2 linked regions of the Silvibacterium dinghuense genome follow. The protein of the gene in region 1 interacts with the protein of each later gene in a pairwise test. Links are inferred from orthologs where the notes say so. Each region holds a gene or a part of one and is shown on either strand. Other genes may lie near its edges. The genes, in order: dnaA and ESZ00_RS08075.

The links.
Region 2: the proteins of dnaA (region 1) and ESZ00_RS08075 interact in binary tests that used the Escherichia coli proteins (3 or more experiments, as listed by UniProt). The link is inferred for Silvibacterium dinghuense from one-to-one orthologs.

What each region holds. Positions count from the first base shown.
Region 1 is NZ_SDMK01000001.1:1,921,458-1,936,988, reverse strand. The notes cover bases 7,455-10,381. They hold dnaA (chromosomal replication initiator protein DnaA), read left to right. Parts: upstream 7,455-8,166; coding sequence 8,167-9,597; downstream 9,598-10,381. Other genes in these bases: ESZ00_RS07545 (TonB-dependent receptor), read left to right, coding at 10,277-10,381; dnaB (replicative DNA helicase), read left to right, coding at 7,455-7,687. Outside these bases: ESZ00_RS07580 (TolC family protein), read right to left, coding at 1-949; ESZ00_RS07575 (sensor histidine kinase), read left to right, coding at 1,437-2,699; ESZ00_RS07570 (alpha/beta fold hydrolase), read right to left, coding at 2,912-4,189; alr (alanine racemase), read right to left, coding at 4,176-5,369; ESZ00_RS07560 (nuclear transport factor 2 family protein), read right to left, coding at 5,381-6,022; more of dnaB, read left to right, coding at 6,293-7,454; more of ESZ00_RS07545, read left to right, coding at 10,382-13,663; ESZ00_RS07535 (hypothetical protein), read left to right, coding at 13,892-14,905; ESZ00_RS07530 (PQQ-dependent sugar dehydrogenase), read left to right, coding at 15,133-15,531. UniProt on the Escherichia coli protein: Plays an essential in the initiation and regulation of chromosomal replication. Binds in an ATP-dependent fashion to the origin of replication (oriC) to initiate formation of the DNA replication initiation complex once per cell cycle.
Region 2 is NZ_SDMK01000001.1:2,057,262-2,064,780, reverse strand. The notes cover bases 471-3,453. They hold ESZ00_RS08075 (HU family DNA-binding protein), read left to right. Parts: upstream 471-1,805; coding sequence 1,806-2,102; downstream 2,103-3,453. Other genes in these bases: ESZ00_RS08065 (metal-dependent hydrolase family protein), read right to left, coding at 2,916-3,453; ESZ00_RS08070 (methyltransferase family protein), read right to left, coding at 2,200-2,919; ESZ00_RS08080 (DUF2461 domain-containing protein), read left to right, coding at 669-1,448; ESZ00_RS08085 (DUF3455 domain-containing protein), read right to left, coding at 471-513. Outside these bases: ESZ00_RS08090 (RES family NAD+ phosphorylase), read left to right, coding at 1-75; more of ESZ00_RS08085, read right to left, coding at 79-470; more of ESZ00_RS08065, read right to left, coding at 3,454-4,214; ESZ00_RS08060 (metallopeptidase TldD-related protein), read right to left, coding at 4,297-5,961; ESZ00_RS08055 (metallopeptidase TldD-related protein), read right to left, coding at 5,958-7,519.

The sequences.
Region 1 (15,531 bases):
TCAGCATCTGCGCCCGCATGCTCTGGAAGTCCTGGCGGCTGGCATAGGCCTTCTGGCGTGCCTCTTCGATGGTCATCGTCGCCAGGTCCGAGTACGGCGTCGCGTCCGTCAACTCGATCTTCTGCGCCGGATCGAGACCGATCTCGCGGTTTAGCGCGACCTTGGCCTTCTCAAAGGCATTCTGTTCTGCGATCACCGTCTGCTGCTGGGTCTGGTATTGCACCCGCGCCCGCAGCTCGTCGAGATTCGCCGCCGTTCCCGCCTTGTGTTCTTCCTGCGCCTGGTAGAGCAGGGTTTCGTCGGTCTTCAGCAGCGCCTGCGCGTAGTCCACCTGCGCCGAGGCCTGAAGGGCCTGCAGATAGGCCGTGCCTACGTTCAGCACCACCAGTCCGCGCGAGGACTGCGTGTTGTAATAGGCTGCCTTTTCGTTGGCCTTGGCTGCCTTCCACACATCCCAGCCTTCCCAGGTGAAGAGCGCCTGAGAGACATTCAGCTGCCCCACCGTCGAGTCGACCGTGGCGACAAGCGGGAAGCTGGCGGCTTCCGAGGCCGGTAGTCCGAATGGCGTCAGAAAACTGGCGATGAGCGCCGTATTGAAGCCTTCGGCTTCCAGATTGAGCTGGTGGGTTCCACGTTCCGCGTGCGCCGAGATGTTCGGCAGCAGCGCGTTGACCAGCTGTTGCCGCTGTGCCGTGGCCGATTTCTGATTTTCCCGCGCCAGCGTCAGTGCCAGGTTGTTGGCAATGCCCAGCTGGATCGCCTCGTCCAGCGACAGTTTCTTCGCGTCGGGCGAGAGCGCCACGGCTTGTACGCTGCCCACGTAGGCGTTCTGCGCCGAATCGTTCGGATTTGCCTGCCCAAGCGCGGCGGGGCCGGCGCTCATCAGCGCAGCCAGCGCAACAGCCAGCCCGGCCGGATGCGGGCGGCCGGAAAAACGCAAAGCCTTCATGCGGTTACGGAGTCCCTTTCGTCGGTCACCTTTACTTAGATTTTCACGGGGCCGCGGGGATGCCAAATAATTCCCGGCAAATTGTAGGGCGAAAAAGCCTTCGACCCGGGAAAATCTGCCGGGAAAGCTTCTGGACTCCTACGATTTCGCCGTCTCTGGCGAGCGTTCCCGCGCCCGTTCCTTCGTAGTTACCAGTGCCGGAAGCAACAATACGGGGAAGTGCTACATCGTATTTCCACAGAACACCTGTCAGGGCGTTTGGCAGGGAATCGGGCAGTCCGCGGCCAGGGTCCGGTCCGCATCAGCCAAAAAGGGAGGCATTCGGCTACCTGCCAACACATCGACATCCGGAACCTGTTTCCCCCATGCTCGCGTCCGGAGCCGGCTTTCCGATAGATACAGGAAATGCATCTGGCTTTATCTGGGGTCTGGCTTTGATCTGGAGTCTTTTGGAACCGATTTGGGAGGTAGAGAGGTACACGAGGTCATGCTGAGCGCAATTTCCATCCCGTGCGTGGTATTTTTCACCATGGATTCCACCGCAGTCCACGGACTGCGCCAGTCCATGAGACGCATTGGCCTTACGGCCCGGATCGAATCCTTCGATGAGCGGGAGGAACTGCTCGCCCGCCTCAGATCGCATGACACCGATTTCCTCCTGATTGCCGAGGACGCCATGGCGCGGCTCGATATCTTTACTCTTCAGGAATTTCTCGGCCATCTTTCCGCCGCTGCACCGCTCAGCTCACTTGTTCTGGTTGAGCGCGAGCCGGATTCCATGGACGCCGCTCTGTCCGCTGCGCATCGTGCCGTTCTGCAGGGGTTGCAGCGCTCCGATTCCCGCCGCCTGCCCGAATATCTGGAACGGGCCTTCAAGCTGCGGCGCGATCAGAAGATGCGCGCCAGCGTGCAGGGAGAGATCGATCGCACCGCCGAGATTCTGCGCGCCAACCAGAAGCTTATCGCCCTCGGCCGCCTGACCGCGTCCATCGTGCACGAGATCAATAATCCGCTTGAGTCCATCACCAACCTGCTCTACCTCCTCGAGGTCGATCCGTCCTCCGAACATCGCCAGGAATATCTGGAGCTGGCTCAGAGCGAACTCAGCCGCGTCGTCCAGATCAGCCGCCAGACGCTGAATTTCTCCCGTGAGAGCGCCGGCCCGGTTCCCGTGCACCCATCCGAGCTCATCGAAGAGGTGCTCACCCTTTATGGCCGCAAGATCGCGGACAAGCAGCTGCAGGTCGAGCGCGAGTTCGAAACCGCCGAAACGGTGAAGGTCCTCCCCGGCGAAATGCGCCAGGTCTTCTCGAATCTCATCGCCAACTCCATTGAAGCCACCGCGCCCGGAGGCCGTCTGCGCCTGCGCCTGCGCTCAGCCCGCAACTGGGCCGATCAGGGGGTTCAGGGGTTGCGCATCAGCGTTGCGGACACCGGCTCGGGTATGCCGGCGGAGGTCCGCAGCCGCATCGGAGAGCCATTCTTCACGACGAAGGGCGCGCAGGGTACCGGGCTGGGGCTCTGGGTTTCGCGATCCATCCTGCATCGCTACGGCGGCGGACTGCAGCTCCGCTCTTCTGTCTCGGGCGCACATCACGGTACGGTCTTCAGTGTCTTTCTGCCGACGAACATGCGCCCCCAGGCGGTTGTTGCTTCCCGGGCGGCATCGGTTGCATCTACGCCGCAGCAGACGCTGCTCTCGCTCTCAGACTTCGATCCCACCGTTTCGCGTGCCGTGAATAAAGGCTAGGGCGTACCCACCTATAGAGGCACAGGAAACAAAGAATTTATCACTGCATTGTCATCCCGACCGCAGCGAGCCAAAGGTGAGCGAAGTGGAGGGACCTGCGGTTTGCGCCTGTCCGGGTAGAAACCCGCAGGTTTCTCCACTCCGCAGGACTACAAAACAGTCCTGCTCCGGTCGGGATGACAATTTGTGTAATGGCTCTTGGGGATACGGCTCTAGGGCGTTGCATGCCTTGCCATTTCGCGACCAGAGGGAGCGGAGGCCGAAGGCGGAATCGCCCTGCGCGCAGCAGCGCGGAAGGCGCGGTACACAAAAGAGCCGAGGAACCAGCCGTCAAGATAGGCATAGGGCTTTTCGCCGGTCGTGTAGTGGCCGCAGGGCAGCACCTTCGACTCGTAATTGATCCCCAGCCGTGAGAAGTGTTTCAGCGTCTCGAGCGAGTATGCCTCGATGAAGGTCAGGTCATACTTCGCGTGCACCACTAGCACCTGCTTATCGGTGAGTGTCGCAAACCGCTCCATGTAGGAGAACGGGCTGACCGAGGCCCACGCCGTGCGCAGCCCTTCCTGTGTCAGTCCTGCTTCTTCTAGACCCTGGCGGATATGCCGCGTGCTCTGCCCGGTCCACACCACGTCGCCGAATGCGGTGGACGCATGGTTGAAGGCATTCACCTGCAGCCGCGCGTCGTGCGCGCTGGCGATAAACGCATAGCAGGAGCCGAGGCTCGTGCCCAGCACACCGAACTGCTCGTAACCTTGCTCTTCGAGCCAGTCCATGCAGCAGCGGATATCGACCACCGCCTGCCGGCAGGCTGCGATCGTGCGGCCGAGATTGGCGCTCACCGCGTAGTCTGAGCGCTCCAGCTCTGCCGGGCGGCGGATGTCGTGATACGGCTTGCTGAGCCGCAGCGCCGAGATACCGAAGCGGTTGAAGAGCGAGCACAGCACGTTGTGGCTGAAGGCGTCGGCATTCCACTGCGGCATCACGATGATGGCCTGTTTCGGCTTGCCTGCCATCTTCTCCGCCGGAGCCGGATACCACCGTGCATTGACGAGATCGTTCTCCGGATACTTCGTGCGCACCGGCGAGGTGAAGCGCAGGAACTGCGCCTTCTCGATCTCGCCCGTCTCTGCTTTGCGTTTCCACTCTGCGTCGTTAGCCAGCGTCTTCGGCCGCACGTTGGTGGGGAAGAGCTGCGGATAGCGCTCCTCGAGCACGTAGTCGGTCGGCTTCTCGTAGCCGAAGAACGCATCGCTGCGCGCCACGATCTCCGCGTTTAGCGCGGCCATCGCGTCTTCCGCCTCGAAGCGGCTCAGGCTTTCCGGATCACGGCCGCCGAAGAGCTTCTCTCGCAGTCCATGCGCGTCGATGAAGTCCTCAACCCAGTCGAAGCCCCACTCCAGCGGACGCACGATGCGGTTGGAGTCCTCGTTCGTCAGCCGCGTTTCCCAGCAGTACATCCAGTCGGCATACCAGCCCTTATGCGTCGCCATTCTCGTCCTCGGCAATTCTTCGCGGCACGCGCGGCCCGATGGCGCACAGCACCTCGTAGGGGATGGTTCCCTCTATGGCGGCCAGCTCATCTGCCGTAATGCGTGCCCAGCTTCGCTCAGCGCGCTGTTCGCCGAGGATCACGGCCTCGTCGCCCAGCTTCACGCCGTCGATGTCCGTCACATCCACAATGGTCAGGTCCATCGACACGCGGCCCGCAATCGGCGCCCGCTGCCCGCGAATCAGCACTGCGCCGCGATTGGAGAGCAGCCGGTTCAGCCCATCCGCATAACCGACAGGCAGAAGCGCCAGCCGTGTCGGCTTCTCCGCATGAAAGGTTGCGTTGTAGCCCGCCGTTTCACCTGGCTCGATGGTGCGCAGCGAAATCACCCGCGTCTTCCATGCAAGCACCGGCTGAAGCTCGGTGTTTTCCGCGGCCGCGCCTTCGCCGGAGAAGCGTGGCGCGTAGCCGTAGAGCGAAAGGCCGGGCCGCACCATCGCCGCTGCTCCATGCTTGTTTCCGAGCGCTGCTATGGCGCGGGTCATCGCCGGTGTCAGTGCTGTTGCCGAGTTTCCCGCGTGCACGATCGAAGGCGTTACGCCTGCTGCAGCCAGCCTCGCCAGCGCCTGATCGAAGTTTTCCAGTTGGCGCGCAGTGGCAGGATCATCCAGCACCTCGGGCGAGTGGAAGTGCGTCATCACTCCCTCTACGTGTATGTGCGGAGTCCGTGCCAGTGCAGCCGCAAACGCTTCTATCCGGTCGAGACGCACACCCTGCCGCGACATCCCGCTGTCGATTTCGACGTGCACGGCAAAGGACGCAATCCCGCGCTGCGCCGCGGCCTCTTTGATCTCTGCCAGATGCGCTGTCTCCCACACCACCGGCGTGAGCCCGTGTTCGATCGCGGCCTCAGCCTCGCCCTGCCAGATGCCGCTCATCAGCAGTACGCGGGCATCGGGACAGGCCTGGCGCACGGCGATGCCTTCATCAAGACAGGTGACGCCCAGCCATCGCGCACCGCTCTCCACCAGCGCGGGCGCGCACAGCGCGGCGTTATGGCCGTAGGCATTGGCCTTTACCACGGCCATCAGCTCCACACCGGGCGCGGCTGCGCGCAGCAAGGCATAATTGCGCCGCAGGCGGGGAAGCGAGATCTCCGCCCATGTCGGGCGCAGCGACATCGTTCGACCGCCTATGGCTGCGGAGCCGCAGTGTTTGTAGTCGTGGTGGTCGAGCTGGCAGGCGTGGCCGTCGTATTGCTCGATACATTCGAGTCCTGCGTCGACTCCGCGCCTTTATGGAAGAACGGCACGTGGAAGGGAAGTTCGGCATTGCTCTTCTTCTCTGCCTTGGGCTTCGTCTTGTCGTCGGCCTTTTCCACCACTTCCGTCTGCTGCGCGTGGATGCAGACCCAGCCGCCGTGCGCGCGCTGGTAGACATGCGTGAAGATGCCGCGCTCTTCGTGGATCGAGTTGCCCACCTTCCACTTGTGGATGTAGGTGCCGTCGACGATAGTCACATCTTCGACAGTACGGATGTTGACGACCTTGTGCTCCAGGCTTACCGGCTGCGGACCGGTCTTGGCATAGAGATCCGCGATCTGCTGGTTGCGCGTGGTGATGTCGCCGCTGGCCGAGATCTCGAGATAGGTCGGCGCCATCAGGTTCTCGAGCGTATATTGATCGCGCTTCATCAGCGCGGTGCTCCACTGATCTTCAAGACCCTGGAACTGCTTTACTTCTGGTGTCGCTGCCGCGTCGCTTGCCTGCTGGGCAAAGGAGGCGCTGCTTACCAGCGACAGTGTCGCCGTTGCTGCTAGGAGAATCCGTTTCATACGCTGCAAAAATGCTCTCTTTCGATGATATAGGTTTGCCGCCGCCGGCGTCCGCCTGTCTGGGTTTTAGACGGATGATTTCCTAAATTTCCACAGGCCTTGCACAGGAAAGTCTCAGCCTTTCCCTCAGGGCTGCACTAAAAGTAGTTCGCAATTTGTACTTGCATTGGCCGCGAAATGTGCATACCCCCATGAACCGACTCCTCATGCACACTTCTCCACTCCTGTCTCGACCTTGTCATCTCCCCACCACGCGCCTAGCCTATACAGATGGCGACTCCGGCAGACATTTCGTTCGAGCGTGGACTGCCGGCCTCCATCGATGCCGAGCGGTCGATTCTCGGCGCCATCCTGCTCGACAACCAGGCCTATAACGAAGCTGCCGAGAAGATCCGGGCCGAGGACTTTGCCCTCGATTCGCACCAGCGCATCTTTTCGCGCATGGCCGAGCTCATTGACGCCGGCCGCGCCCTCGATATCGTTACCCTCTCCGAAGAGCTTGCCCGCCGCAAGGAAATCGAATCCGTCGGCGGTGTCGCTTATCTCGCCTCGCTCACCGAAGGCCTGCCGCGCCGGCTCTCGATTGAAGAGTACGTCCGGATTGTTAAAGACAAGTCGCTGCTGCGCCAGCTCATTCGGATCTCTTCCGATGCCATCACGCGCGCTGCCGACCAGAGCGAGGAAGCCCTCGAGATCATTAATGCGGCCGAGTCCGCGATGCTCGAGGTCACGGAAAAGGGCATTTCGCGCGGCTTTGCCGGCATTCCCGAGATCGTTCGCGACTCGTTCGGCTCGATCGACAATCTTTATAAGGAAGGCCGCGAGGTTACCGGCCTGGCCACGCACTTCGAAGAATTCGACCGCATGACCAGCGGCCTGCAGAAGTCCGAGCTCATCATCATCGCGGCGCGTCCTTCGATGGGCAAGACCGCATGGGCCATCAACATCGCGCAGAACGCAGCGGTGCGCGGCAACAGCACGGTGGCCGTCTTCTCGCTCGAAATGAGCAAGGAGTCGCTGCTGCGTCGTATGCTCGCCTCCGAGTCGCTCGTCGATTCGCAGAAGATTCAGAAGGGCTTCCTTGGCCGTGACGACCAGGAAAAGCTGGCCGCGGGTCTCGAGCGCCTGGTGGAAGCGCCCATCTTTATCGACGACACGCCGGGCATCTCGCTCACCGAAATGCGCGCCAAGGCGCGCCGTCTGCGCCAGTCGCGCGGCGGCCTCGATCTCATCGTCATTGATTATTTGCAGCTGATGACCGCCAGCACCGGCCCCGGCAAGCGCCAGGAGAACCGCACCCAGGAGGTCTCGGCGATTTCGCGCGGCCTGAAAGCTCTTGCGAAGGAGCTGGAAGTGCCGGTGATTGCGCTCTCGCAGCTCTCCCGCGCCTCCGAACAGCGTGGCGGCGACAAGAAGCCCATGCTCTCCGATCTGCGTGAATCGGGTTCGATCGAGCAGGACGCCGACGTCGTGGCCTTTATCCATCGCGAGGCGTATTACAACCGCGACGAGAACGGCAATCCCGATCCCGACACCGAGGGCAAGGCCGAGATCATCATCGCCAAGCAGCGTAACGGCCCGACAGGTTCCGTGCACCTGGCCTATCTTTCCAAGTGCACAAGGTTCGAAAATCTCGCCTTCGGAGGCGATGGCTATGCGCAATAAAAATTATCCGCGTTTTCGGCAAAGATTTCGCGTGGAGTCACATCGAACCGTCTGTCATGCGCATCGAAAACTTTGCCAGCAAGTTCTTAGGGGCGATTGCAGAATCGCCTGTACCTGGGGCGCGTACCCGTAGCGGCAGCGCCCTGATTCCCCTTTTTCCATCGCGGCATTTGCAAAGAAACGCGATATTTCACACTTCGTGGTGCAACTTCGGCAGCTGAGAAATTTCGCTCCGAAAGCTCCGTAAATCGGCCCCCGAATTGTGCTAGTATCGGCAACGTTCATATGAGATTTTCCTGACGCCTCGCGGCTGTCAGCCCGCTCGTACAGCGCACTGGAATTGAGAACGATCCAGATCATGCGCCTCCTGACCAGCGAATACGCATCGTCTCAGCCCGGTATCATCGGGGCCGCGTCGCATTGGTTACAGGTTTGCTACGAAGCCGGTATCGCCGCGAGCGTTCAAGCAAGGAACCTGAATGTCTTTTGTTGCTACTCCCGCCACCGTGCTCAATCCGTGGGTCCGGATTCTCGGTGCGCTCGAAAAGAAGATCAATCGCCAGTCGTTTGACACCTGGCTCAAGCCCACGCGTTTCAGCCATGCCAAGGAACGCCTGCTCTACGTGCGCATCCCCACGCCGGAGTTCCAGCATGTGGGCGATCACTACGGCGATCTGATCCAGGAAGCCATCGACGCACTGCAGCTGGAGTTCGACGACGTCAAGTTCGTCACTCCCGAGGATGATCCGACCCTCGCTCAGCCCCGTGAAGACGGCGGTTTCCCGCCTGTGCCCACGCACGCGCCCAATGCGCCTGCAAGCAACAGGAATGGTTACGCGCGTAACAACGCGCCCGCGCCGCCACAGCAGGGTCGCTTTGACTGGTCCTCAGCCGCGCAGCTGAACCCGCGCTACACCTTCGACGCCTTCGTCATCGGCGCCGGCAACCAGTTCGCGCGCGCCGCGGCCGAAGCCGTCGCTGAGCGCCCCTCGAAGGCTTACAACCCGCTCTTCCTCTACGGTGGCACCGGCATGGGCAAGACGCACCTCATGCAGGCCGTGGGCCACGAGGTCAAGCAGCGCATCCCCAATGCCTCCATCTGCTACGTCTCGGTCGAGAAGTTCACCAACGAGATGATCAACTCGCTGCGCTATGACAAGATGACCAGCTTCCGCGACAAGTTCCGCTCGGTCGATCTGCTGCTCATCGATGACATCCAGTTCCTCTCGCAGAAGGAGCGCACGCAGGAAGAGTTCTTCCACACCTTCAATGCGCTGCACGAGAACATGAAGCAGATCGTCATCGCCTCGGACCGTCCGCCCAAGGAGCTGCCCGAGATCGAAGACCGCCTGCGCTCGCGCTTCGAGTGGGGTCTCATCGCCGACATTCAGCCGCCGGATCTCGAGACCAAGGTCGCTATCCTGCAGAAGAAGGCCGAGAGCGAGCATGTTGCGCTGCCGACGGACGTGGCGCTGTTCATCGCCTCGAATGTCCGCACCAACGTGCGCGAGCTCGAAGGCGCGCTCACGCGTCTCTTCGCCTGGTCCAGCCTGAACGGAGTGGAGCTGACACTGCCTACCGCGCAGCAGTGCCTCAAGCAGTTCATCGACACGCAGGTGCGCAAGATCACCATCGAGGCCATTCAGCGCGCCGTCGCCGAGCAATTCGGCATGCGCGTGGCTGAACTCAAGCAGAAGAACAATTCGCGCGCTGTCGTCGTGCCTCGCCAGATCGCCATGTACCTGGCCAAGCAGATGACCGAGGCCTCGCTGCCCGAGATCGGACGCCAGTTCGGCGGCAAGCACCACACCACCGTCATGCACTCGATCGCCAAGATCGACGAGCAGCGCCGCGCCGACAAGAACCTCAATAGCACGCTCAACAAGCTGAACGAGACGCTGAACAACTAACTGCTGCGCGCAGGGCGGATCGCCTTCGGCATCCGCTCCCGCTGGCCGTGCAGGTTTCTTGCCTCCGGCCCCCGCTCCCATTGATCGCGTTTCGGGCCTGCCTTCCTCAAGAGAAGAAGGCCCCGGGTGCCCATGTCTCGATTTTGAGACATGGGAAAGTACACATTGACGGTGGGGTACTACAGGACTCTTTCTGACTCAAGGCTCGGAGCTGGGGGCTTGAACCTTTCCACTTCTCAAAGGCGAGAGCCTGCGGGGGGCTTACGGGGGTACCTAAGTGGAAACGCTGTCGAGATTTTTCCGAGGCAAATTCGGACACAAAAATCCGCGATTGTACTTCTTTGGCGTGGACGCAAGGTTATAACCCTGTTACTGTGTTGCCATGTCACCCGCAATTCACAATCTTTGTTGTCGCAAGGTGTCGTGTATTTCGCGGGCGGCTTCCATCGAGGTTTGATCCAAAAGCGATTCTTCGATCGCTCTAACCTCTAAAGTCCGCTGCCAGGCTCCTGGAGCGGCTTCTCTACCTGCGCCGTTGCACATCGATATAGTCCAACCGGCTTGGCACCCGCCACGAGGTGCGAGCCTTTGCCTTGCATTTTAAGGGAGACCTGATTTGAAAGCAGTTGTGACGCTACACCGTTTGCTCGTATTGTTGCTGGTATTAATTCTTATGCCATTGGCATCATTTGCACAGGTGACCAAGGGCTCGATCTCGGGAACCGTGGTGGATGCCTCGGGCGCATCCATTGGTGAAGCGGCCCTGAAGGCCACCAACACCCAGACCGGAGTCGTCTTCCAGGCGACTACCGAGAAGTCTGGCACCTTCCACTTCAGCCTGCTGCCCCCGGGCACCTACAAGATTGAAATCATCAGCGCCGGCTTCGATACCAGGAAGGTGGACGGCGTCGTGGTCACCACCTCGCAGGATACCGGCCTCGGCGCGGTGACCCTGGGCGTGGCCGGTGCGCAGTCCACCGTCGAGGTCTCCGGCTCGACCACGCCGCTCATCGAAACTACCCAGGCGCAGGTCACCAACGACTTCTCCGCCCAGACCATCGCCTCCTTCGCGAACGTGAATGAGAACCAGGGTCTGGACAATCTGGCCCTGCTGGTGCCCGGCGTTAACGCCAGCCGCGATCTCGACTACGGCGATACCAACGGCGCCGCCATCGCTTCGAATGGCAGCCGAGGCCGCAACAACGATCAGCAGATCGACGGCCAGAACAATAACGACAACTCGGTGACCGGCCCGGCGCTTCAGGTCGGCGATGCCGAATTCGCCAGCGAATATCAGATCATCACCAACAACTTCGGTCCCGAGTACGGCCGCAACGGCGGCTCGGTGATCAACGTGGTGACCAAGTCTGGCACCAACAATATTCATGGCAGCATCTACGGCAACTGGACCAACAACGATCTCGAGACGCTGACCCCGTACCAGAAGAACTTCGACGACATCACCGAGAATCCGCGCTCGAACACCGAGTTTGCCGGCTTCACCATCGGCTTCCCCATCCTCAAAGACCGGGTCTTCTTCTTCAACGGCTTTGACCAGCAGCTCTGGCACGAGTCGGAGATCTACACCTCGGGCGGCATCACGCCGACCCAGACCGGCCTGACCGAGGCCGCGGCCTGCGGCGCCGTGAATGCGAATGCGCTTTCCGCGCTGAATACCTATGGCCCTTTCAGCTTCACCACCGGCAACCCGAAGGTGGTGGGGACGCCGATCGAATCCACCATCAACGGCAACAGCAGCTGCCCGATCGAGTACGGCTACGTGCAGCGCAGCGTGCCTGAGCGCTCGCACCTCTTCAACTGGCTGCCACGTGTGGATTATTCGAATGGCCGAGACACGATCGTCGCTCGCTACATCCTCTCGCGTAACAGCTTCTTCGACATCGGTGACAACGGCGCCGGCGGCTGGTTCTACAATGAGCCCTCGCTCTCCCAGGCCGTCAAGCTGGGCTGGACGCGCGCCATCACTCAGCACATCGTCAACGAGCTCTCAGTCGGCTTCGACCGCGAGAACACGCAGTTCGGCGGCAGCAGCAACAACTCCGACCCCTCGACGGCAAACCTGCTGCAAGGCGTGACGCACGTCTACGTCGGCAACACCGCCGGCAACTCCAGCCTGGCCTATGGTCCGGCGACCAACCTGCCCCAGGGCCGCATCGTCAACACCTGGCAGCTCCAGGACAACTTTAACTACCAGCTCGGCAACCATCACCTGAAGGCCGGCGTGAACTGGACCTACCAGCGCTCGCCCAACACCTTCCTGCCCTATGTGAACGGAGAATTCTACTTCTCCAACTGGTCCAACTACATGACCAGCACGCCGTATCAGATCAACATCGCCGACGGCAAAACCACGCTCGACTTCCGCGAGTACGACACCTTCCTCTATGCCGGTGATGACTGGCAGATCAAGCCGAACCTGACCCTGAACCTGGGCCTGACCTGGAGCACCTATGGCCAGCCGGGCAACCTCTTCAATAAGCTCGACACCGAATCGCAGGAAAGCTCCGATCCGCTCTGGGATCCCTCGCTGCCCCTGTCTGTAACCACGGCGACCAAGCTGCCCGCCGATAACCATATGTTCGGCCCCAGCATCGGCTTCGCCTGGACGCCCGGCTTCCTCGGCACCACGCACAAGACCGTGCTGCGCGGCGGCTATCGCCTCTCCTACGATCCGCCGTTCTACAACATCTACCTGAACACCGCCGACTCGGCTCCGCAGGTGCTCTCGCAGTCCCTCACTGAGGCCTCGGAAGTCGATAGTGTTCTGCCTGCGGACCCGACCGGGGCGAATGTGCGCTCGGCGCTCTCCTCTTATTTGACCAAGGGCGTCGCCGATCCGCGCGACTACACCCAGATCAACGAGTCGAAGAATTTCCGCGCCGATTACGTCTCGGCATGGTCGTTCGGCGTCCAGCGCGAGCTCTCGCATAACCTGGTGGCCGAGGTGCGCTACGTGGGCAACCACGGCGGTGATCTCTTCCAGACCATCAACGCCAACCCCTACCTCGAGGGTCTGGCCGAGGCCTTCCCCAGCGCCATTCCCTCCAACGTCACCTGGTCGACGACCAATGGCCGCGAGGATGGCAGCAGCTACATCATCCGTCAGCGCACCAACACCGGCTATTCGGACTACCACGCGCTGCAGAGCGAGCTGCGGGCCAACGACCTCTTCCACCAGCTGATGTTCTCCGCTGCCTGGACCTGGAGCAAGACCACCGACAACTCGAGCGAGATCTTCAGCAGCGGAGAAGGTGGCAACACCTCGGCCATTGCCCAGAACCCGCTGAACTACAAGAGCGGCGAGCACGGCCTCTCGGGTCTCGACTTCCCGCAGAATCTCACCCTGAACTTTGTCGAAAACATCCCGTTCTTCAAGGAGCAGCATGGCCTTGAGGGTCACGTGCTCGGCGGCTGGGGCCTTTCCGGAAACTACTTCATCGCTTCCGGCCAGACCTACACCCCGATCCAGTACGGCTTCGACGACTACGGCAGCCACTCGGGCGTCTCCGACTACACCTTCAATGGCTCCTACGGCGCGGGTCCGGATAACCTCCGTCCCTTCCTGGGCAGCCGCAAGGCGAATGTGCAGCAAGTGGGCGCCTATGCCGGCGACGTCTGCGCCTACTACGGCGGAGCTTCCTGCAACGCCTCGGCCACCACGCTGATCAGCTGGAACAATGCCAACAAGACCGACGATGCGAGCGTGCAGACGGTTTCGAAGTCCGACGTCCGCTACATCATGAACAGCACCTACGCCCAGAAGGCCTTCAACTCACCGTGGGGCAATGTCGCCCGCAACGATGCCCGCGACTTCTGGACCAACACCGCCAACCTCACCGTGACCAAGAACTTCAAGCTGAACGAAAAGATGAATGCCCTGGTCCGCGCCAACTTCTCCAACGTCTTCAACCACCCCAATTACTCGAGCGTCGATCCTTACCTCGACGATGCCGGCCTCTATGCCTCGTACACCGGCTTTGGCAATCCGAAGGTAACGACCTCGAATCCTCGCCAGGCGACCTTCTCTGCGAAGATCAGCTGGTAGTGGCTTAGCTCTTGGCTTCTAGCTAAAAGCTGTTTTCTGCGGGCTCCGGCATTCTTGCCTGAGCCCGCATTTTCTTTTGGCTGCGAAACACAAAGGGTACCCACATCCTCGACACTCTCATCTGAGCCCTGAGCCCTGAGCCCTGAGCCCTGAGCCCTGAGCCCTGAGCCCTGAGCCCTGAGCCCTGAGCCCTGTGAGCTACACTGCTCACAGGGTCACTCCTCACCTATGCGTCGCCGCACCCGGCTTACCATCGCGATCGTTGTTCTCTTCCTGCTGCTCGTTGGCGCTGCCATCTACCTTCGCAAGAAAGCGCCGCCGGAAGCGGCGCGGCTGCTGCCCGAATCCGACGGCATCGTCTACGTGGACCTGCGCCCCCTGCGCGCTGCCACGCACTTTGACCGTCATCCCGTGGCGCACGATCCTGACTACCAGAAGTTCATCGATGCTACCGGCATCCAGCCCGAGCGCGATCTCGACGAAGCTGCCTTCGCGCTCCATCGCATGAGCGACCCCAAGGGGCCGAATGGCCCGGTGGCCTTCTCCGAGGTGTTTGTTGGTCACTTCGATGGACGCCGCGTTGCCGCGTGGCTGCAGGGAGAGTCCGCTTCGACCGAGTCCTACGCCGGTCACGATATTTACAGCATCACCAATGACGGCCGCACCGTGCGCGTGGCTCTTCTCAGCTATGACATGATCGCCGTCAGCAATACTCCTTCGGCGGAGCAGATTCACTCCATTCTCGATCGCTATCGCACCGCCGCATTGCCGTTCACCGGCTCCACGCTGCTGGCGAAGCATTATGTAGACGTGCCGCTGCTCTCGCTTGCCTGGGGCATTGGCCAGATCGGTCTGCCGCTCGGAGATAACGACGGGCGCCTCAGCGTCATGGGACTGTCGCTGCCTCTCGCGCAGGACGCGACCTTTGTCGCCTCGCTCAGCTGGGCCGGAAAGACGCATCTTCGCGTGGAAGAGATTGCCTCCAGCGACGCCGATGCCAAGGCGGCCGTGGACTCCCTGGGCACCCTGCTCAGCCTGGCCCGTGCCGCCGCCGACCAGCCCGGTATCTCGACCGATCCGGCTGAAGCGGCTGTCGCCAGCGATACCCGCACCCTGCTGGACAGTGCCCGTATTGATCAGCATCACAACCGGGCCGTACTGACGGCGGCGATTCCGGACGATCTGCTGCAGCGCCTGGTTGCCGTGCCCGCTACGCTTGGCCGTACATCCGCATCACACTGAGGTTTTCGTTCCCTGCATGAGCGGCATGGTTCCCTGCACGATCCGGACGGTTGAGTGCTGAAACGAGTACACTGCTTTCCGGGGAAGCGTAACCATCCATTTGCTTTCCGTGGTTGTTTCAAACCTGTCTAAACTCTCGTTCGTTTGGGCGCCGTTCGCTTTTTTGCATACCTGGCTCGTCTATTGACGCCATTCACTGCTTTCGCTCACCGCTTCAGGAGGAACGAATGTTGAGCACTCATCTGCTCCGTCTCGCCCTTGCCCCTGCCGTCTGTGGCCTTTTGGGCTGCGCTGCTTTTGCTCAGGATTCCGGTCAGGTTCTCACCGGCCAGGATGCCTTTACCAACTATCAGAAAGAGAAGCCGGGCGTGACCCGCAAGCTCACCGTCGCCGATCTGCCCGCTCCCTATGCCACCAAGGGTGTCGATAACGGAGCGCAGATGGTCCAAAGGCCGGAAGGCGCCATGCCGATCGCGCCGGACGGCTTCAAGGTCAGCCTGTACTACACCGGACTCAACCAGCCGCGCCTGATTCGCAAGGCGCCGAACGGCGATCTCTTTGTCGCCCTCAGCTATGAGAACAAGGTAATGGTCTTCCGCGGCGTCGGCGCCGACGGCAAGCCGAAA
Region 2 (7,519 bases), 130 kb from region 1 along the record:
CGTCTCGAGCTTACCCTGCGGGCCGGAGAACGCTTCTCACTCCGGCAGGCGCGGGAGATCGAGCTCGAAGAGTAAGCTCTACCGCGTGTAGAAGCTGTACGTGGCGGTGTAGGCAACGGGCAGCTTCGCCCCGGGGCCGGGACAGACCACGGCCGGAGCCTTGCCGCCCTGCGTATTGGTGCGGGTAATCCATGCCACGGAGGCGAACTGCCCGCTGCCCGAATTCGGCACCGCTTCGAGCAGCAGCCACGGCACCGCTTTGGAATCCGGAGAAGCCTGCGTAGCCAGGACCTTGCCTTTTACCTGGCTGCCGTCGTTGAGGAGCCATGTAGGCCCGGCAAAGTGCGTGCCGATCTGTGTCCCCTGCGCGTTGAACAGCTTGGCATCCGGAGCCTGCAGAACCCACTGCCGGTCCGTGCAGATGTATATCTGCAAGCCCTGGCCCTGCGCGGTCATCAGCAGATGCGCGCCTGCTGGTGGGTCGACCGGAGAAGCTCCGGAAGACTGGGCCATGCCTGCGCTCGCGCATAACAGCGAAGAGCATGCGAGCAAAAGCCAATGCAAAGTACGAGGTGCGGTCATCGATGAGCTCCTGAATGGAAATGCCGGCAGACAGGCCCGCAGGCCTGAGGAAATTCCCATCTCATTCTCAGCATAGAATGACCGGCATGCAGGCTAAAGCAGCAAAAAAAGCTGTAGCGAAGAAGAAGACTTCAACTGCGAAGAGCCATCCGACCGCAGTCCCTTACTTCCGCGAAGCAGGATTGAAGTTTCTCCGCGACCTCAAGCGCAACAACCGGCGCGAATGGTTCGAAGCGCGTCGCGAGGTCTATGAGCAGGAGCTGAAGCAGCCCATGCTGGCCCTCATCGAACGCCTGACCGCCGGCATGATGGATTACGCTCCCGGCCACATTCGTCCCGCGCACAAGAGCCTCTTCCGCATCTATCGCGACACGCGTTTCTCCGCCGACAAGACGCCGTATAAGACGCATATCGCCGCATGGTGGACACATGCCGGCCTGGAGAAGACCTCGGGAAGCGGCTACTATCTGCAGATCGCACCCGAAGGCGTGCTCATTGCTGCCGGCGTCTACATGCCGCCCAAGGAGCAGCTCTTCGCCATCCGCACGCATCTGCTCGCGCATCACGAACGCTTCCGCGCGCTCGTGGAGGACAAGAAGCTTCGCCGGGTCATGAATCTGCATGAGCCGATGGCGCTCACGCGCCCGCCGAAGGGCTTTCCGGCCGAGCATCCGGCGCTGGAGTGGGTTCGCTGGCGACAGTGGGGAGTGCTGGCTGAGCTGCCTGCCGCAACCGCTCTCAGGCCCGATCTTTCTATCACGATCGAGAAATATTTTCGTCTGTCCACGCCGCTGGTCGGCTTTCTGAATGAGCCGCTGCTCGCCGCTGCACAGCCGAAACGCAAGCCGCTTTTCGGGCTCTCTTAAGCGATCGCGTCGCTGTGGCGCGGCGTGAAATCGCTGCATGCGCCGCAACCTCCACAGGGAGGCGCGTGTCCGTATGGAAAGCTGTTTTTCTCAATTACGAGGACAAAAAGTGCCCGATTTCGGGCAAAAGCAGCCAAAAAACACAGAAATACCGATAAAAACCTGTGGAAACCGGGGTTTTGCTGTTGACAACGCCACCGGAAAAGCCGCAAGGTAAACGGCGGTAGGTCTCTCAGACCCGCATAAACAAAGGACGAAAGCAGTTCCGGCGAGCGGCGAAGAAGACTGGCAAGGCGGTTGGAGAGGTTGCGCAGAATTTCTCCATTCGCGAACAAACGAAATCTGAGGAGGAAACACATGGCAGCAGCTCTTACCAAAACCGCACTGGTCCGCCTTCTGGCGGAGAAGCTCGAACTGACCAACAAGCAGGCCGCGGCCTTCCTTGACCTGCTCGCGGAAACCGCGATCAAGGAAACCAAGAAGAACGGCGTATTCGTGATCCCTGGCCTGGGCCGTCTGGTCAAGGCAGAGCGCAAGGCGCGCATCGGCCGCAACCCGCAGACCGGTGAGCAGATCAAGATCAAGGCCAAGACCGTGGTCAAGTTCCGCGTGGCCAAGGCCGCGAAGGATACCATCGCTCCGCCGAAGAAGTAGTCATGGCATTGCAGGCAGCCGCCGCCTGAAAAGAACCATAACGCGGCAATCACTTATTAGGGAGAGGGAGACGGATCTGAGGCCCGTCTCCCTTTTTTCATGCCTTGCGCACGAACAGCGCTCGCACCACCAGTGACAGCCCGAAGCACACCAGCAGTGCCTGCGTCAGCAGCTGCGCGTTATAGCGCCACGCCAGCACGGCAAATGCGATCAGCATGGTCAGGTAGAAGCTCTCTGCCACCATGGCCTGTGCCCACGCGGGATGCAGAGAGGATGCTGCCAGCTTCGGTTTTGCGCTGGGCACAAATCGCGGTACTCGCGCGCAGTAGTCGAGATACGCCTGCCCTTGCTGCCCGGTGAGATATGGCTCTTCTCGCAGGATCAGCCGCAGGACCTGCACAAAGCTCAGCACGATGAACACCAGGGCTCCCGTCACCGGCATCAGGATCGAGATACCCACGCCGAACAGCCATGCGCCGAAGTAGAGTGGGTTGCGTACGTGCCGATACGGCCCGGCTGCGACCACTCCCTGTGCATGCATCGTCGCCGACTGCACGATCGAGCCGCCGAGATAGGCTGTGCCCCACACGCGAAATGCAGCGCCGGCTGCGATGCATGCCAGCGCTGCCAGCGTGATCGTGAGAGAAGCCGTCTCGAGCGGCATGACGCGTCCCAGCTCGCCCGAAAGCTCGAGCCATGTCGTTGTTACCCGAGCCGCGCCAGCGCCATAGCGTAGCCATGGCGTCCAGAAGCCCAGCACATAAATCAGGAACCCGATCCAGATGCGAAAGCGAAACTCAAAGCCCGTTGCCTTCATGCGTGTGGTATCTCGCTCTTATAGACGGTGCCAGACTTCATCACGAACGGCACATGCTGAAGAATGCGCACATCCTTCAGCGGATCGCCCTCGACCGCGATGATGTCGGCCCATTTGCCCGCGTCGAGGGAACCGATCTTGTCGCTCCATCCCATCAGGTCCGCTGCGTTGAGCGTTCCCGTCTGGATCGCGGCCAGCGGCGTCATGCCGAACTGATTCACATACACATCCAGCTCATGCGCGTTCAGTCCATGCGGATAGACTGCTGCATCCGTGCCTAGCGCAACCTTCAGCCCCGCGGCAATGGCTCGCTTGGCATTCGCTTTCTCCACCGCGCTCACATCCTTCATCTTTTGGGCATAGAACGGAGGAAGCTTTCCGCTCTGCTGCATCCAGTCGATGAGGTACGCCGTTGGCACAAAGTAGGTACCGTGCGCCTTCATCGCCGCAATATCCTCGTCGTTCATGTATGAGCCGTGCTCGATGGAGTCAACCCCGGCCTCTGTCGCCCACAGGATGCCCTGCGATCCATGCGCATGCGCTGCCACCTTGCGCCCCAGCCGGTGCGCATCGGCGACGATGGCCTTCATCTCCTCGAGCGTGTACTGCGATGCCTGCGGGTCGTCGCCCTTTGAGAGCACGCCGCCCGTCGCGCAGATCTTGATTACATCCGCGCCGTATTTGATCGTCTCGCGAACCTTGTGCTGCACCGCTTCCACGCCGTCGGCCACACCGCCTGCCTGCACGTGGTAGCCGATCGGCAGCAGGTTCTCATCGCAGTGGCCGCCGGTGATGCCCAGCGGTGGCCCGCTCACCTGCATGTGTGGCCCCTCCACCAATCCTTCGTTGATGGCATCCCGCAGATCCACATCCGCATAACCCTCGGCGCCTACGTTGCGTACCGTCGTGAATCCGGCTTCGAGCGTTACCTTCGCATTGCGTGCGCCGATCAGCGCGCTCTTCGCGACCGAGGTTGCCAGTTCTGTGTAGGGATCGAAGTCGGTGGCGCTTGTGAGATGCGTGTGCACGTCGATCAGCCCCGGCATGACGGTCATTCCGCGCAGGTCGATCTCCGTGTCTCCGGCCTGCTTCGGCGTGGAGGCTGTGGGCGCGATCGCCGTGATGCGGTCGCCGGTTACGATGATCGTCTGGTCGGAGGGCTCCGAGCCGTCATGCACGTTCAGCACGTGTCCGGCGCGGATCAGTGTGCGTGCGGGTGTCTGCGCGAAGACTGGCAGCGCAATAAGGGCGGCGGTGAGAGCGGCGGGAACCACAAGACAGCGAAGCACGTGCATCGACGAACCTCAAGCTCTGGTATGGAAGTCCCGCCAGTGTAGCAGGGCCGCCGCAGGCATGACTGCGACGGTGCAATCACCGCTATTGTGGCGGAGGATAGTAGGGCAGCTTGTCGTTCCTCTGCTCTGCCTTCTTCACCGTCACATCGTCAAAGAGCAGCGGCGGCGCAATCACGGTGCTCGGAATGTCGCCGAAGGTATTGGCGACATATGGATTGTTGCCCACCGCCAGGATTCCCGAGCGCAGCAGCCGAAGGTCGACATCGCCCAGCTGTGCTCCGCGCACCATCTCGCGCGAGCCATCCGACACCTTGATGCGGAACAGCGTGCGTGGACGCTCCGTCCCGCTCAGCGTATCCACCAGGTACACCGAGTCGAGGCCCTGGTCCTTGCCCATGGCCACCAGTTTCTTCTCAAGCTCGTCAGGCGAGATGGTCTCCGAAGACTCGATGTGCAGTACGCCCACGCGCGGTGTTGCCGCGCCAGCTGTTGCCGCTCGCGCGTGGCCGTTCGATGCAGGAAAATCGCGGATCGGTTCTCGTCCGGTGAGATAGCTCAGCAGTCGCCCATTGTCGACCGCTGTAACCGCCTGCGCCGGCACCCCTTCGTCATCGATCGTGTACGCGCCCAGCACCGGCTTGCCGTCGAAGGTAGTGAGCGAAGGATCGTCGATCACTTTCATGAAGTCCGGCAGCACACGCGTGTGATAGCTCGAAGCGAACGGCCCAACCGTGCGTGCCGACGATCCCAGCTCCGGCCGGTGTGCCGCCAGCGCCCGTGCGAACAGCTCGTCGAAGACGTGTGCCGATGCGCCGCCCGAAAACAATACCGGTCCGTGATATTCGTCGGCCATCACAGGAGCCAGCCGCAGATTGTTTAACCCGGTAAGCATCCGGAGAATGCCATTGTGGAAGTGTTCTGCGCTGCCCAGGTCTGCATTGGTTACGCCGCTCACGCTGTAGGAGCGTTCAAGGCGCATGCCGTCTGCTGCCTGCGCTTCGGCCTGCACCTCGGCGCGATAGGTTACACCGCTCTTGCGCACGATAGTTCCCTCGGTGTTCACCAGGTATTCGGTGCGCAACCGCGACTCGAGCGTGCCTTCGCTTGTCTGAATCTCTGCGGCAAAGTCTTTCGTGGCCGCATCGCTGCGGTAGGTTCCCGTCGCCTCTACCAGGCGTTGCATCCACGCCGCGCGGTCAAGATCGGGGTGCGCCACCGGCGCAATCGACACCACCGCCTTCTCGTGCGAAAAATCATCGGCCTGTGGCGGAGTCTGCACCGACTTGAGCGCTGCCTGCTTCGCCGTCAGGTTGTTGAGTGCATTCTTGTAGGCTGCGTCCGTCGCCGCCCACAGCGCGTAGCGCAACGCCATCGCGTCATTGTCGATGGACGTGACTTCAAGCGAAGCATCGCCGCGCTCGCCCGAGGAGTCGAGCTTGTAATCTCCCACCCGCACCACTACGCGTGCAATGCGCCGATGCGTCTCGTGCTCGCCAACCAGAGCGCCATACCCTGCTGATGCTTCGTACTGCGTCACATCGTCGATGCGGTACTCGATGTAATATGGCTTCTCGAAATTTTGTAACTGTAGCTGGGACTGATTCCGATGCAGCTCCGTCAACATCGCCGTCAGAACCGGATCTTTCTCCGCGTCTGCTGTATTGGAAGAAGCTTGCGTCTGTGCTGCGGCGGAAATCGGCAGTACCAGCGCAGCGCCCAGCAGCCCGTATGTCAGTGTACGGATCATTCATGCACCTCCGGAGCTGCCGTGGAGACGGCCGTCGGCGGTGGCAGAATCGGCGGCCGCGCCGTACCCTGCTCCTGGCGTTGCGTCTCGATCTCGCTGACCAGCATCGCCGGCGCAATGGCCGAGACTGGAATGCTCCCCGACTCGGCCCCGCATTCTCCGTTGAATATCTCCGGATGATTGCCCGTCGCTACGATGCGCGTCAGCGCCGCCTGAGGCGTGCCTACGATGCTCACCCCGCGCACCAGCTCATCCGGCCGGCCGTCGGTATAGACGCGATAGACCACCAGAGGAATCACCTGGAAAGCCTGCGGTGCCGCGCGATTCGTCACCGCGAAGCCCGACGAGATGTCGTCGAAGTAGAGCCCGTAGGGCTTGTTCTGCTTCTTGGCCTCGTCGATCAGCATCTGCCGCAGCTCCTTATCCGGCACTGTTTTCGTTGAGCTCACGATCAGGTTCCCTTGCCGGCCCGTCGGCATCAGCCCGATCTGCGCGCGTCCATGCCCATTCGAGCTGGCGAAGCTCGCGATGGGCAGCCGCGACATGAGAAACGTCTTCAGCACGCCATCCTGGATCAGCGCCACCCGTTCCGCACGCTGCCCTTCATCGTCATAGCTGTAATAGCCGCTCAGGTATGTGCCGTCGAAGGTCGCCATCGTCGGATCGTCGGCCACCGAGAGGAACGGCGGCAGAATCGCCTTGCCGATGTCCTTTGTAAAGGTCTGCCCTTCCTGGTCGCCACGCTGCCGCTGGCCTTCCAGCCGATGTCCCAGCACTTCGTGGAAGAACACCGCTGCTGCGCGGCCCGAGAGCAGCGCCGGTCCATCGTAGGGCTGTGTCACAGGCGCCTTGCGCAGGTCCTCGAGGCTCGCGCCCAGCTTGTGCATTGCTGCTTCCATCTCTTTTTGCGAAGGCAGCTCGGCCGCAGTTCTGGCTTCGAAGGTCTGCGCGCGGAAGAGGTCCATCCCGTCATCGGCGCGCGTGCTCGCAAATACCACGACGCGCGCCAGCTGGTGTGGCGTCACCACCTTCGCGCCTTCAGAGGAGACGAAGTATCCGGTCTCACTCTGTGCCGTCATCATCACGAAGTTCGTGTACACGTGCGGATACTCACGAAAGACTGCCGACAGCGCTCGCAGCCGCTCGCCCCATGCCGCGCGGTTCACGGAGAGGGAAGGTGCTGGAGCCTGCAATGCCGTCTGCGCCGTGTCTTTCGAGAAGTCCGGCGATTTATCTTCCTCGTCTGCGCGCACGCCCGTCTCGGTCTTTACCTGCAGATAGGTTTGCAGCGCCTTGCCGTAGCCCGCATTCGTCGCATACCACAGCGACCGCGCCAACGCCTCCTGGTCATCGGCCAGCGGCAGCGGCACAGTCGTAATCGCGGAGGCGCGATGCTGCCCATGCGTGTTGTCCAGCGCCGGGCTGCCTACGCGGATCACGACATCCACCACGCGGTTGTTCGCCGCGTCATCTCCCAGCAGCGCGCCCTGCTGCGCGGTGATGGACACCGTCGAGAGGTCGTGCGCGTCGTAGCTCACAAAGTAGGGAGCCGGCTGCG